3 linked regions of the Hydrogenophaga sp. SL48 genome follow. The protein of the gene in region 1 interacts with the protein of each later gene in a pairwise test. Links are inferred from orthologs where the notes say so. Each region holds a gene or a part of one and is shown in the gene's direction. Other genes may lie near its edges.

Evidence for each region. The genes of interacting proteins can lie anywhere in the genome.
Region 2: the proteins of IM738_RS19855 (region 1) and glnL interact in binary tests that used the Escherichia coli proteins (3 or more experiments, as listed by UniProt). The link is inferred for Hydrogenophaga sp. SL48 from one-to-one orthologs.
Region 3: the proteins of IM738_RS19855 (region 1) and IM738_RS08575 interact in binary tests that used the Escherichia coli proteins (3 or more experiments, as listed by UniProt). The link is inferred for Hydrogenophaga sp. SL48 from one-to-one orthologs.

Annotation. Positions count from the first base shown.
Region 1 is NZ_CP063400.1:4,190,678-4,195,041, reverse strand. The notes cover bases 718-3,519. They hold IM738_RS19855 (P-II family nitrogen regulator), read left to right. Parts: upstream 718-1,850; coding sequence 1,851-2,189; downstream 2,190-3,519. Other genes in these bases: IM738_RS19850 (ammonium transporter), read left to right, coding at 2,220-3,519; IM738_RS19860 (YifB family Mg chelatase-like AAA ATPase), read right to left, coding at 718-1,545. Also shown: more of IM738_RS19860, read right to left, coding at 1-717; more of IM738_RS19850, read left to right, coding at 3,520-3,680; IM738_RS19845 (hypothetical protein), read left to right, coding at 3,970-4,212; glycolate oxidase subunit GlcE, read left to right, coding at 4,289-4,364. UniProt on the Escherichia coli protein: Involved in the regulation of nitrogen metabolism. Regulates the activity of its targets by protein-protein interaction in response to the nitrogen status of the cell.
Region 2 is NZ_CP063400.1:893,065-896,631, forward strand. The notes cover bases 1-2,787. They hold glnL (nitrogen regulation protein NR(II)), read left to right. Parts: upstream 1-744; coding sequence 745-1,830; downstream 1,831-2,787. Other genes in these bases: IM738_RS04300 (hypothetical protein), read left to right, coding at 123-689; ntrC (nitrogen regulation protein NR(I)), read left to right, coding at 1,869-2,787. Also shown: more of ntrC, read left to right, coding at 2,788-3,404; xth (exodeoxyribonuclease III), read right to left, coding at 3,510-3,567.
Region 3 is NZ_CP063400.1:1,775,215-1,779,224, forward strand. Bases 1-3,230 are described here. They hold IM738_RS08575 ([protein-PII] uridylyltransferase), read left to right. Parts: upstream 1-333; coding sequence 334-3,030; downstream 3,031-3,230. Other genes in these bases: map (type I methionyl aminopeptidase), read left to right, coding at 1-317; IM738_RS08580 (SDR family NAD(P)-dependent oxidoreductase), read left to right, coding at 3,082-3,230. Outside these bases: more of IM738_RS08580, read left to right, coding at 3,231-3,858; IM738_RS08585 (efflux RND transporter permease subunit), read right to left, coding at 3,979-4,010.

The DNA of each region.
Region 1 (4,364 bases):
TCGCAGCGCCCGCCGGTACTGCACCGCCTCGGCCACGTGCCCCACGCCCACCTCATCGGTCCCCGCCAGGTCCGCGATGGTGCGGGCCACGCGCAGCGCGCGGTGCGTGCTGCGGGCGCTCCAGCCCAACCGCGCGGCGGCGGTGTTGAGGAACTTCAGCGCGGCCGGGTCGGCGTGCACGTGCTGGTCGAGCGCCTGCCCGGCCAGGGCCTGGTTGGCCTCGCCTTGTCGTGTGATCGCGCGTTCGCGCGCGGCCACCACACGCTCGCGCACCGCATCGCTCGGCTCACCGGCGACGCCGTGCAGCAGGTCGTTCGGGGGCAGCGCCGGCACCTCCACGTGCAGGTCGATGCGGTCAAGCAGCGGGCCGCTGAGCTTGCTCTGGTAGCGCGCGATCTGGTCGGGCGTGTCGCGGCAGGCCCGGGTGGGGTGACCGAGAAAACCACAGGGGCAGGGGTTCATGGCGGCGATGAGCTGGAAGCGCGCCGGGAACTCGCTCTGCATGGCCGCGCGCGAGATGCGGATGTGGCCACTCTCCAGCGGCTCGCGCAGCGCCTCCAGCGCGGCGCGGGGAAATTCCGGGAGTTCGTCCAGAAAGAGCACGCCGTGGTGCGCGAGCGAGATCTCGCCCGGCCGCGGCGGTGAACCGCCGCCCACCAGGGCCACCGCGCTGGCGGTGTGGTGCGGCGCGCAGGTGGGCCGCTGGCCCCAGCGTTCCAGGCAGAAGCGCCCGGCCAGCGAGGCCACGGCGGCCGACTCCAGCGCCTCGTTGGCCGCCATGGGCGGCAACAGGCCGGCGAAGCGCTGCGCCAGCATGCTTTTGCCCGAGCCGGGCGGGCCCATCATCAGGACGCTGTGGCCACCGGCGGCGGCGATCTCCAGCGCGCGCTTGGCGGCGGCCTGGCCTTTCACGTCGGCGAGGTCGGCGTAACTCGGGGCCTGGCCGATGGACGTCGGCGCCAGTCGCGCCCACCCGCCGTCGTCGGGCGGCACCTCGCCGGCGCCCGCCGCGCCGTTGGGCAGGAACCGCGACACCACATCCAGCAGGTGCCGCGCCCGGTAGACCTGCGCCTGCGGCACCAGCGCCGCTTCTTCGGCGCTGCCGGGCGGCAGCACCAACCTGGACTGCGCGGCGGCATCGCCCGCGTCGCGGTGCAGCGCCAGGCTCATGGCCAGCGCGCCGCGCACCGGGCGCAACTCACCGCCCAGCGACAACTCGCCGGCGAACTCCCAGCCAGCCAGCCGCGCGGCGTTGATCTGCCCGTTGGCCGCCAGGATGCCGAGCGCGATGGGCAGGTCGAAACGGCCCGAGTCCTTGGGCAGGTCGGCCGGGGCCAGGTTGACGGTGATGCGCTTGTTGCTGGGGAATTCGAGCCCGGCGTTGGCGATGGCCGAACGCACGCGTTCGCGCGCTTCTTTCACTTCCGTGTCGGCCAGGCCCACCAGCGTGAAGCTGGGCAGGCCGTTGGCGAGGTGGACTTCCACCTGCACCGGCCGTGCTTCCAGGCCCAGCAGCGCACGGCTGTGCACCAAAGACAGACTCATTGTTGGTTTCTCCCTGTTTCGGTGCATGCCTTCTGGCGGTGGCTCGGGAAGCACAGGGTTCCCGGTTGCACTTGTTTGGTGCGAAGGCCCGGCGAGGCGATCGCCGCAGGCCGCGTGCACGTTTTCATGATGTCACAGGCCGGGCCACCAGCCAGCCCCCGCCCGGGGGAAAACCGGCGTTTTCGCGACAGTGCCGTCGCACGACTTGGCACGGTCCCTGCTAAGCCCTGTAAGCGATTGCATCAACCCGTGGTGTCAGCCGGTTGGCCCGGACATCTCCCCTGATCTAGAAGAGGTAACACAGCATGAAAATGGTTTCCGCCATCATCAAGCCGTTCAAGCTGGACGAAGTGCGCGAAGCGCTGTCCGGCATGGGCGTGCAAGGCATCACCGTCACCGAAGTCAAAGGCTTCGGACGCCAGAAGGGCCACACCGAGCTGTACCGCGGCGCCGAGTACGTGGTCGATTTCCTGCCCAAGGTCAAGATCGAAGCCGCCGTGGACGACGGCCTCGTCGACCGCGTGATCGAAGCCATCGAAGGTGCCGCACGCACCGGCAAGATCGGCGACGGCAAGATTTTCGTCACCTCCCTCGAACAGGTGGTTCGCATCCGCACCGGTGAAACCGGCAAAGAAGCGCTCTGATCCCCACCCCGCACACGAAAGAGCTCGAACATGAAAAAGCTACTCGCTACCTTGCTGCTGGGCATGGGCCTGGCCTTTGGCGGCCTGAACGCCGTCGCCCAGACCGCTGCCCCCGCCGCTGACGCCCCCGCGGCAGCGGCCCCGGCGGCCGATGCCGCCCCCGCAGCGGCACCCGCTGCTGACGCCCCGGCGGCGCCCGCTGCCGATGCAGCAGCCCCCGCTGCCGCTGAAGCCGCTCCGGCGGAAGAGGTCGTGAAGGAAACGGTCGACAAAGGTGATGTCACCTGGATGATGATCTCCACCGTCCTGGTCATCATGATGGTGATCCCTGGCCTGGCCCTGTTCTACGGCGGTCTGGTCCGCAGCAAGAACATGCTGTCGGTGCTGATGCAGGTGATGGTCGTCTTCTCGCTGATTTCCGTGCTGTGGGCCGTCTACGGGTACAGCGTGGCCTTCGGCGGTGAAGGGCTGATCTACGGCAACTTCGACAAGGTGTTCCTCAAAGGCGTGACGGTCGACTCGTTGTCGGCGACCTTCACCAAGGGCGTGATGATTCCCGAGTACATCTTCATCGCCTTCCAGTGCACCTTCGCGGGCATCACCTGCGCGCTGATCGTCGGCTCCTTCGCCGAGCGCATCAAGTTCGGTTCCGTGCTGCTGTTCTGCGCCATCTGGTTCACCTTCAGCTACCTGCCCATCGCTCACATGGTCTGGGGCGGCGGCGGTTACCTGTTCGACAAGGGTGCGCTGGACTTCGCTGGTGGCACCGTGGTGCACATCAACGCCGCCATGGCCGGTCTGGTCGGTGCCTATGTGCTGGGCAAGCGCATCGGCTACGGCAAGGAATCGATGGCGCCTCACAGCCTGACGCTGACCATGGTCGGTGCCTCGCTGCTGTGGGTGGGCTGGTTCGGTTTCAACGCCGGCTCCAACCTGGAAGCCAACGGCGGCACCACGCTCGCCTTCATCAACACCCTGTTGGCCACCGCCGCTGCCGTGCTGGCCTGGTGTGTGGGTGAAGCGCTGGGCAAGGGCAAGGCCTCGATGCTGGGCGCAGCTTCTGGCGCGGTGGCCGGCCTGGTGGCGATCACCCCGGCTTGCGGCACGGTGGGCCCCATGGGCGCCATCATCATCGGCCTGATCGCCGGCTTCCTCTGCCTGTGGGGCGTCTCTGGTCTCAAGAAGATGCTGGGTGCGGACGATTCGCTCGACGTGTTCGGCGTGCACGGTGTCGGCGGCATCGTCGGTGCCCTGCTGACCGGTGTGTTCTCCGCGGGCTCGCTGGGTGGCGTCAAGGGTGACGACTACTCCATCGGCGGCCAGCTGCTGATCCAGGCCGAAGGCGTGTTGATCACCATGGTGTGGTCTGCCGTCGTGGCCTACGTGGCCTACAAGATCGTCGACCTGACCCTGGGCCTGCGTGTGACCGAAGAGCAGGAACGCGAAGGTCTGGACATCAGCTCGCACGGCGAAACCGCCTACAACCGCTGATCGAAAGAGTGTCCCCCGGCGGCGCGCCGACCTGACCGCAAGGAACGATCCCGCGCCGCGTTTTTCGAGTGTCTCCTTTGGATGTTCAAACCCGCACGCCGCAAGGCCTGCGGGTTTTTTTTGGTGAATGGGTCACAGACAAAGGGGAGGCCGTTGGCCAGCATGCGGGGCTGAACCCACATCACATTCAGGAGCACGCCATGCACCCCCACGTTCGACACTTCGTGTTCTCACTGCCCCCCGAGGGGGCACAAGCCTCCTTTGAGGCGGCTCGGCAGGAGGCTTGACCATGTCCCCTCAACGCACCCGTGCATCCGTCGTCTGGCTCGCCGGCCTGGCCTGCACCCTGGGACTTGGCGCCGCGCAGCTGGCTGCTGCGGCCGCGCCCAGGTCGGGTGCCCAGCGCCCACCCAGCAAGGTCAGCTTCATCGATGCACCGTCCTCCGAAAGCCCCGAAGCCCGCAGCAAACGGTTGAAACGGGAGTGCAAGGGCCGGCCCAACGCCGGCGCGTGCCTGGGGCACACGCGCTGAGCCGCCGCACCGGACGGCCGCGATTGCACCAGGCCGTGCAAAAAATTCAAAGGCCTTGAACGATGCCGCCGCTACCATGGCGGCCATGAGCTCCAGCCCCACCGACTCCCCTCGCCAGCTGATCGACCAGGTGCACGCCGCGACGGCCGCGC
Region 2 (3,567 bases), 3.3 Mb from region 1 along the record:
TTTCTGGTCGGCCATTCGCCACCGGTCGTTCGGTTTCAGGAACCGTGAGGCATGTTTTCGGTCATACTGGAAAGTGAACTGTCAAGCGCCCACTGGCGCATGGAGACTCTGCGTTGCTGAACATGACACCCGCTGCCTCGATTCGCTGGCTCACTCTTGCCATCACTTCTGCTTTTCTGTCGCCAGTACTGGCACAGGAACGCATCTACCGATGCGGCAACGAGTACACCAACAACGCGGTGGTGGCCAAAAGCCGCGGATGCAAGGTGATGGAGGGAGGCAACATCACCATTGTGCAAGGTACCTCACCGCAGGCTGCAACAGCGCCACGCACCAGTGCCGCACCCGCTGCGCCGCGCAGCGCCCCCCGCAACGATTCCGCCGAGCAGCGCTCGCGCGACAGCGACGCGCGCCAGATCCTCGAAGCGGAGCTGCGCAAAGCCGAGGATCGATTGGTCCAATCACAGAAGGCCTATGCCAATGGACAGCCGGAAAAAGAAGGTATCGAGTCGCGCAACCACCAGCGCTACCTTGACCGTGTGGCCGAACTCAAGGCCGCGTTGACGCGTGCCGAAAGCGATGTGAGCGGCCTGCGGAGAGAACTGAGCCGGATGGGTGGTGTGCCATCCGTCAGCCCCGGCGCCGCTGCGTCCGGCACGCAGACCGCGCCCGAATCTGCCGCAAAATAGCGGCTTGAAAAACCCCAGCCCCAACCCCACTCCGTCCCCCGCCCGCGCATCGTCCTTGCCGGGCCACCCCGCTTCCCGCGCTGTACCCGCCCACAGCCGTTTCCAGTCCCTTGATCTGCTGGCCACCCTGGTGGCGGTGGTGGCGTCCGATGGGGCCGTGCTGTATGCGAACGCCGCTCTGGAAGATGCCTTGGGCATGTCCCGTCGCAGCATCGCGGGCGCGTATCTGCAGGACTGTTTCACCGACCCGCAGTTGCTGCAGAACGCGCTCTCCGGTGCCCGTGGCAATGAGTTTGCGGCCCTGCGTTACGACGCCTGGCTCAAGCGCGTGACCCACGAACCCCTGCCGGTGCACGTCGTCGTGGCACAGACCGAAACACAGGGCGAGGTGATTGTCGAGTTGCTGCCTTTGGAGCAGCAGACCCGACAGGAGCGTGAAGAGCGGCTCATCGACCAGGCCCAGGCCAACAAGGAGCTGATCCGCAACCTCGCGCACGAGATCAAGAATCCGCTGGGGGGTATTCGGGGCGCAGCGCAGTTGCTCGAACTCGAACTCGACAACAAGCAACTCACCGAATACACGCAGGTCATCATCCACGAGGCCGACCGGTTGCAGTCGCTGGTGGATCGCCTGCTCGCGCCGCACCGCCGCCCGCACGTGGTGGGTGACGTGAACATCCACGAGGTGTGTGAGCGTGTGCGCTCGTTGATCGTGGCCGAGTTTCCGAAGGGGCTGCGCGTGGTTCGCGACTACGACACCTCGATTCCCGAGTTCCGTGGCGACCGCGAGCAGCTGATCCAGGCGGTGCTCAACATCGCGCACAACGCGGCCCAGGCGCTGTCGGAGCGCATTGCCTCGGGCGACGCGCTGATCACCTTCAAGACACGCGTCGGACGACAGGTCACCTTCGGCAAGCAGCGCTATCGGCTGGCACTGGAATTGCATGTGATCGACAACGGGCCTGGCGTGCCCGACTCGATCAAGGACCGCATCTTTTTCCCGCTGGTGTCGGGGCGTGATGGCGGCTCAGGTCTGGGGCTCACACTGGCCCAGACCTTCGTGCAACAGCACCACGGATTGATCGAGTGTGAGAGCGCGCCCGGCCAGACGGATTTCAAATTGTTGATTCCGTTGCCTTGAAACCAAAACGCCTCGATTGAGGAAGGGAAGACGCTCACATGAAGCCGATCTGGATAGTGGATGACGACCAATCGATCCGCTTCGTGCTGGAGAAGGCGCTGCTGCGAGAAAACCTGCCCACACGCAGTTTCATCAACCCCCAGGAGGTGCTCAAGGCCTTGGCCGAGACGCCCGAGCACGAAGGCCCGCAGGTGCTGGTGAGTGACATCCGCATGCCTGGTGGCTCCGGCCTCGATCTGCTGGAGAAGGTCAAGGAGAAGCTGCCTGGCCTGCCCGTGATCATCATGACGGCCTTCTCCGATCTGGACAGCGCGGTGTCGGCCTTCCAGGGCGGCGCCTTTGAGTACCTGCCCAAGCCGTTTGACCTGCCCAAGGCGATCGAACTGATCCACCGCGCCGTCGAAGAGAGCCAGCGTGAAGAGGTCTCCCAGGAGTCGATCACCGACGCGCCCGAGATGCTGGGCCAGGCGCCCGCGATGCAGGACGTGTTCCGCGCCATTGGCCGGCTCTCGCAGAGCCAGGTCACGGTGCTGATCACGGGAGAGTCCGGCTCGGGCAAGGAGCTGGTGGCGCGTGCCCTGCACAAGCACTCGCCGCGCGCGGGCGGGCCGTTCGTCGCCATCAACACGGCCGCGATTCCGAAGGACCTGCTGGAGTCCGAGCTGTTCGGTCATGAGCGCGGCGCTTTCACCGGCGCGCAGACCATGCGCCGGGGCCGCTTCGAGCAGGCCGACGGCGGTACGCTGTTCCTCGATGAAATTGGCGACATGCCGTTTGACCTGCAGACACGCCTGTTGCGCGTGTTGTCCGACGGCCACTTCTACCGCGTGGGCGGACACAGCGCGGTGCGCGCGAATGTGCGCGTGATCGCGGCCACCCACCAGAACCTGGAACAGCGCGTCAAGGAAGGCGTGTTCCGGGAGGATTTGTTTCACCGCCTCAACGTGATCCGCCTGCGCCTGCCCGCGTTGCGCGAGCGCCGCGAAGACGTGCCCATGCTCACGCGTTTTTTCCTGCAGCAGAGCGCCAAACAACTGGGCGTGGAGCCCAAGCGCATCTCCGATGGCGCGCTGCGCCTGTTGGGGACGTTCGACTTCCCGGGCAACGTGCGCCAGCTGGAAAACGTGTGCCACTGGCTGACCGTCATGGCCCCCGCCCAGGTGATCGAACTCAAAGACCTGCCGCCGGAGGTGCTCGCGGGCGCCGGTGCGCTGTCGGACGCGCTGGTGGAGGCCCCGGCCCCGCAGGAGGTGCCCACGGTCGCGGCGGTGCCCGACACCGCGGTGTCGCCGGTGGTGACCGCGGTGTTCCCGCCGGCGGTGGGCGCGGCTCCCCTGGCCGAGGCACCACTCCCGTTGACCTCGGCCTGGGAGAGTGGTCTCCAGGCCGAAGCGCGTTCGCTGCTGGAAGCGGGTCGCACCGATGTGTGGGACGTGCTCACGCGCCGTTTCGAAACCGGGCTCATCCTCACGGCGCTGGCCAACACCCGGGGGCGCCGCATCGAGGCGGCGCACAAACTGGGCATCGGGCGCAACACCATCACGCGCAAGATCCAGGAATTGAATCTCGAGTGACCCCGCGGCGCTTCGCGCCACCCCCTGCAGGGGGCAACACCAGCGGCCCGGCGAAGCCGGTTCCGCGGTGTTTCTGGGTTGTGCTCCCCCTCTCTGGCGTCGTGATCAGGTCAGCGTCAACACCACCGGCGCGTGGTCGCTGGGGCGTTCGTTCTTGCGCGGC
Region 3 (4,010 bases), 2.4 Mb from region 1 along the record:
ACACGGTGGTGCGCGAGTTCTGCGGCCACGGCATCGGCCAGCGCTTCCACGAAGAGCCGCAGGTGCTGCACTACGGCCGCCCCGGCACGCTCGAAGAGCTCAAAGCCGGCATGACCTTCACCATCGAGCCCATGATCAACGCTGGCAAGCGCGACATCAAGGAAATGGGCGATGGCTGGACCATCGTCACCAAGGACCGCTCGCTGTCCGCCCAGTGGGAACACACCATCCTCGTCACGCCCACCGGCTACGAGGTGTTGACACTGTCGGCCGGCAGCCCGCCGCTGCCGGCGTTCGTCACCACCACCAGCTGCTGAACCGGGGAGACCGCGCATGGGTGACGCCAAAGGCGAAATCGGCGCCCTGCGCCTGCAGTACCGCAGCGACAAAGCCGCGCTGCTGGCGAATCTGGGCTTGCAGGGGTCGGCCACCCGCGGTGTGCGGCGGGCGCTGCAACAGCTGGCGCGCCTGACCGACCAGACCCTGCGAAAGCTCTGGGAGACGGCCGGCTTCGGCCCGGGGTTCGCGCTGATCGCCGTGGGCGGCTACGGCCGCGGCGAGCTCTTCCCCAACTCCGATGTGGACGTGCTGGTGCTGCTGCCCGAAGGCGCCTCGCCCGAGACCGACGCCACCCTCAAGGAGCGCATCGAAGGCTTCATCGGCTCGTGCTGGGACGTGGGCCTGGAGATCGGGTCCAGCGTGCGCAACGCCACCGAGTGCGTGGACGAAGCAAGCCGCGACGTGACGGTGCAGACCTCGTTGCTCGAATGCCGTCTCATCACGGGGTCCAGGCCGCAGTTCAACGCCCTCGTCAACCAGCTCGGCGAGGCCATGGACCCCAAGGCCTTCTTCGTCGCCAAGACGCTGGAGATGCGCCAGCGGCACAACAAATTCGAGAACACGCCCTACTCGCTGGAGCCCAACTGCAAAGAGTCGCCCGGCGGCCTGCGCGACCTGCAGATCATTCTCTGGGTGGCCAACGCCGCGGGGCTGGGCCGCAGCTGGGACGAGCTCGCCCGCAAGGGCCTGGCCACGCCGCTGGAGGCGCGCCAGATCAAGGCCAACGAGGCGCTGCTCAGCCTGATCCGCGCGCGCCTGCACCTGCTGGCCAACCGGCGCGAGGACCGGCTGGTGTTCGACCTGCAGACGGCGGTGGCCGAGTCGTTTGGTTTCAAGGCGGAAGTGCCGGCGGTGATCACCTCGGGCGGCGCGCAGGCGATGCCCCCCGTGCGCATGGCCCGCCGCGCCAGCGAACAGCTGATGAAGCGCTACTACTGGGCGGCCAAGGCCGTGACCCAGCTCAACCAGATCCTGCTGCTCAACATCGAAGAGCGCCTCAACAGCGACGAAATGGGCGTGGACCGCATGCGCCCGATCAACGAGCGCTTTTTCGACAAGGCGGGCATGCTGGAGGTCGCGAGCGACAACCTCTATGTGCAGCAACCGCACGCGATCCTGGAGACCTTCCTGATCTACCAGAGCACGGTGGGCATCAAGGGTCTGTCGGCCCGCACGCTGCGCGCGCTGTACAACGCGCGGCCGATCATGAACGCGAAGTTCCGTGCCGACCCGGCCAACCGCGCCATGTTCATGCAGATCCTGCAGCAGAACGACGGCATCACGCACGCCATGCGCCTGATGAACCAGACCTCGGTGCTGGGCCGCTACCTCTGGGTGTTCCGCCACATCGTGGGGCAGATGCAGCACGACCTGTTCCACGTCTACACCGTGGACCAGCACATCCTGATGGTGCTGCGCAATGTGCGCCGCTTCTTCATCGCCGAACACTCGCACGAATACCCCTTCTGCTCGCAGCTGGCCGCCGGCTGGGACAAGCCCTGGATCTTCTACATCGCGGCGCTGTTCCACGACATCGCCAAGGGCCGGGGCGGCGACCACTCCGACCTCGGCGCCAAAGACGTGCGCGCCTTCTGTCGCCAGCACGGGATTGACCGGGAAGACACGAAGCTGATCGAGTTCCTGGTGTCCGAGCACCTGACCATGAGCCGCATGGCACAAAAGGAGGACCTGAGCGACCCGGACGTGATCCGCGCCTTCGCCCAGCGCGTGGGCAACGAGCGCTACCTCACCGCCCTGTACCTGCTCACCGTGGCCGACATCCGCGGCACGAGCCCCAAGGTCTGGAACGCCTGGAAGGGCAAGCTGCTCGAAGACCTCTACCGCTACACCCTGCGCGCCCTCGGCGGCCGAGCACCCGACCCGGACGCCGTGGTCGAGTCGCGCAAGCGCGAGGCGCTGTCCATGCTCGCGCTGCACGCCCTGCCCTACCTGGCGCACAAGGCGCTGTGGGACACGCTGGACGTGGGCTATTTCATGCGCCACCAGGCCGACGAAATCGCCTGGCACACCCGCGTGCTCACGCGCCAGATCGCGATCAACGCGCGCGCCGAAGCGACGCCCCCCGATCCGGCGGCACCTGCCGAGCCCGACGCCGCCATCGTGCGCGCCCGCCTGTCCCCTGAGGGTGAAGGTCTGCAGGTGCTGGTGTACGCACCCGACCAGAACGACCTGTTCGCGCGCATCTGTGGCTACTTCGATAACGCCGGCTTCAGCATCCTGGACGCACGCATCCACACCACCATGACCGGCCATGCCCTCGACACCTTCCAGGTCGTGGCGCCCACGCTGTCGGACCACTACCGCGAGCTGATCGCGATGGTCGAGAACAACCTGGCCGGCACGATCGACCAGCACGGACCGCTGCCCCCGCCCAGCAAGGGCCGCCTGTCGCGCCGGGTGAAGAGCTTCCCGATCACGCCGCGCGTGGACCTGCGTCCCGACGAAAAGGCCCAGCGCTGGCTGCTGAGTGTCTCGGCCAGCGACCGTGCCGGCCTGCTCTATTGCATCTCTCGCGTGCTCGCGCGCCATGAGATCAGCGTGCAGCTGGCCAAGGTCACGACGCTGGGCGAGCGGGTGGAAGACACTTTCCTGATCTCCGGGCGCGAGCTGCAGATGAACAAGCGCCAGATCGAGATCGAGACGGAGTTGCTGGAAATTCTGGAGGGCTGAACGCCCCGACCGCAGCGCCTCCCCACAACCCCAACCACCCGGATACCTGTCATGGACCTCGGACTGCAAGGCAAGCGTGTGCTGATCACCGGGGGGAGCAAAGGGGTGGGTCTGGCCTGTGCCCGCGCGTTCGTGGCCGAAGGCGCCCGCGTCGCCCTGGTGTCGCGTTCCCAAGCCCACCTGGACGCCGCCCGGGCTTCGCTGGGCGAAGCCTTCACCGTGGCGGCCGACCTGATCGACCCTGAGGCCGCTGCGCACATGGTGCGTCAGGTCGAGGCCGGTTTCGGCCCCATCGACATCCTGGTCAACAGCGCCGGAGCAGCCTTGCGCACCAGCGCCGAAGCCCTCACACCCGCCGCCTGGCGCGCCGCGATGGACGCCAAGTTCTTCAGCTACATCCACGTCATCGACCCAGTGGTCAAGCTCATGGCCACGCGGGGCGCCGGCGTCATCGTGAACATCATCGGCAATGGCGGCAAGGTCCCCACACCCGTCCACCTGGCCGGTGGTGCGGCCAACGCCGCCCTGATGCTGGCCACCGCCGGCTTGGCCCACACCTACGCCTCGCGCGGCGTGCGCGTGGTGGGGCTGAACCCGGGCCTGACCAACACCGAGCGCGTGTCCGAGGGCCTGAAGGTGGAGGCCCAGCGGGCCGGCATCACCGAGCAGCAGGCGCTGGAAAAGGCCGTCAGCCGCCTCGCCATGGGGCGCCTGGCCGAGCCCGACGAAATCGCCGGCATCGTGGTCTTCGCCGCCTCGGCCCAGGGCACCTACCTCACCGGCGCCAACATCACGGTGGACGGTGCCTCGTCGCCCACCGTGGTCTGATACGGCTTCGCCTTCAAGCGCAGAACTGCGTTGCTTCGCCTTGCCGTGCTGTTGCACTGTCTGCGGTTTCGCGCCTTGTTCTGTGCTTGAAGGCGAAGCCGCATGAGCCTCCTGGGCCGCTCAGGCCTCGCTCAGCTGGGCGGGCACCGCCG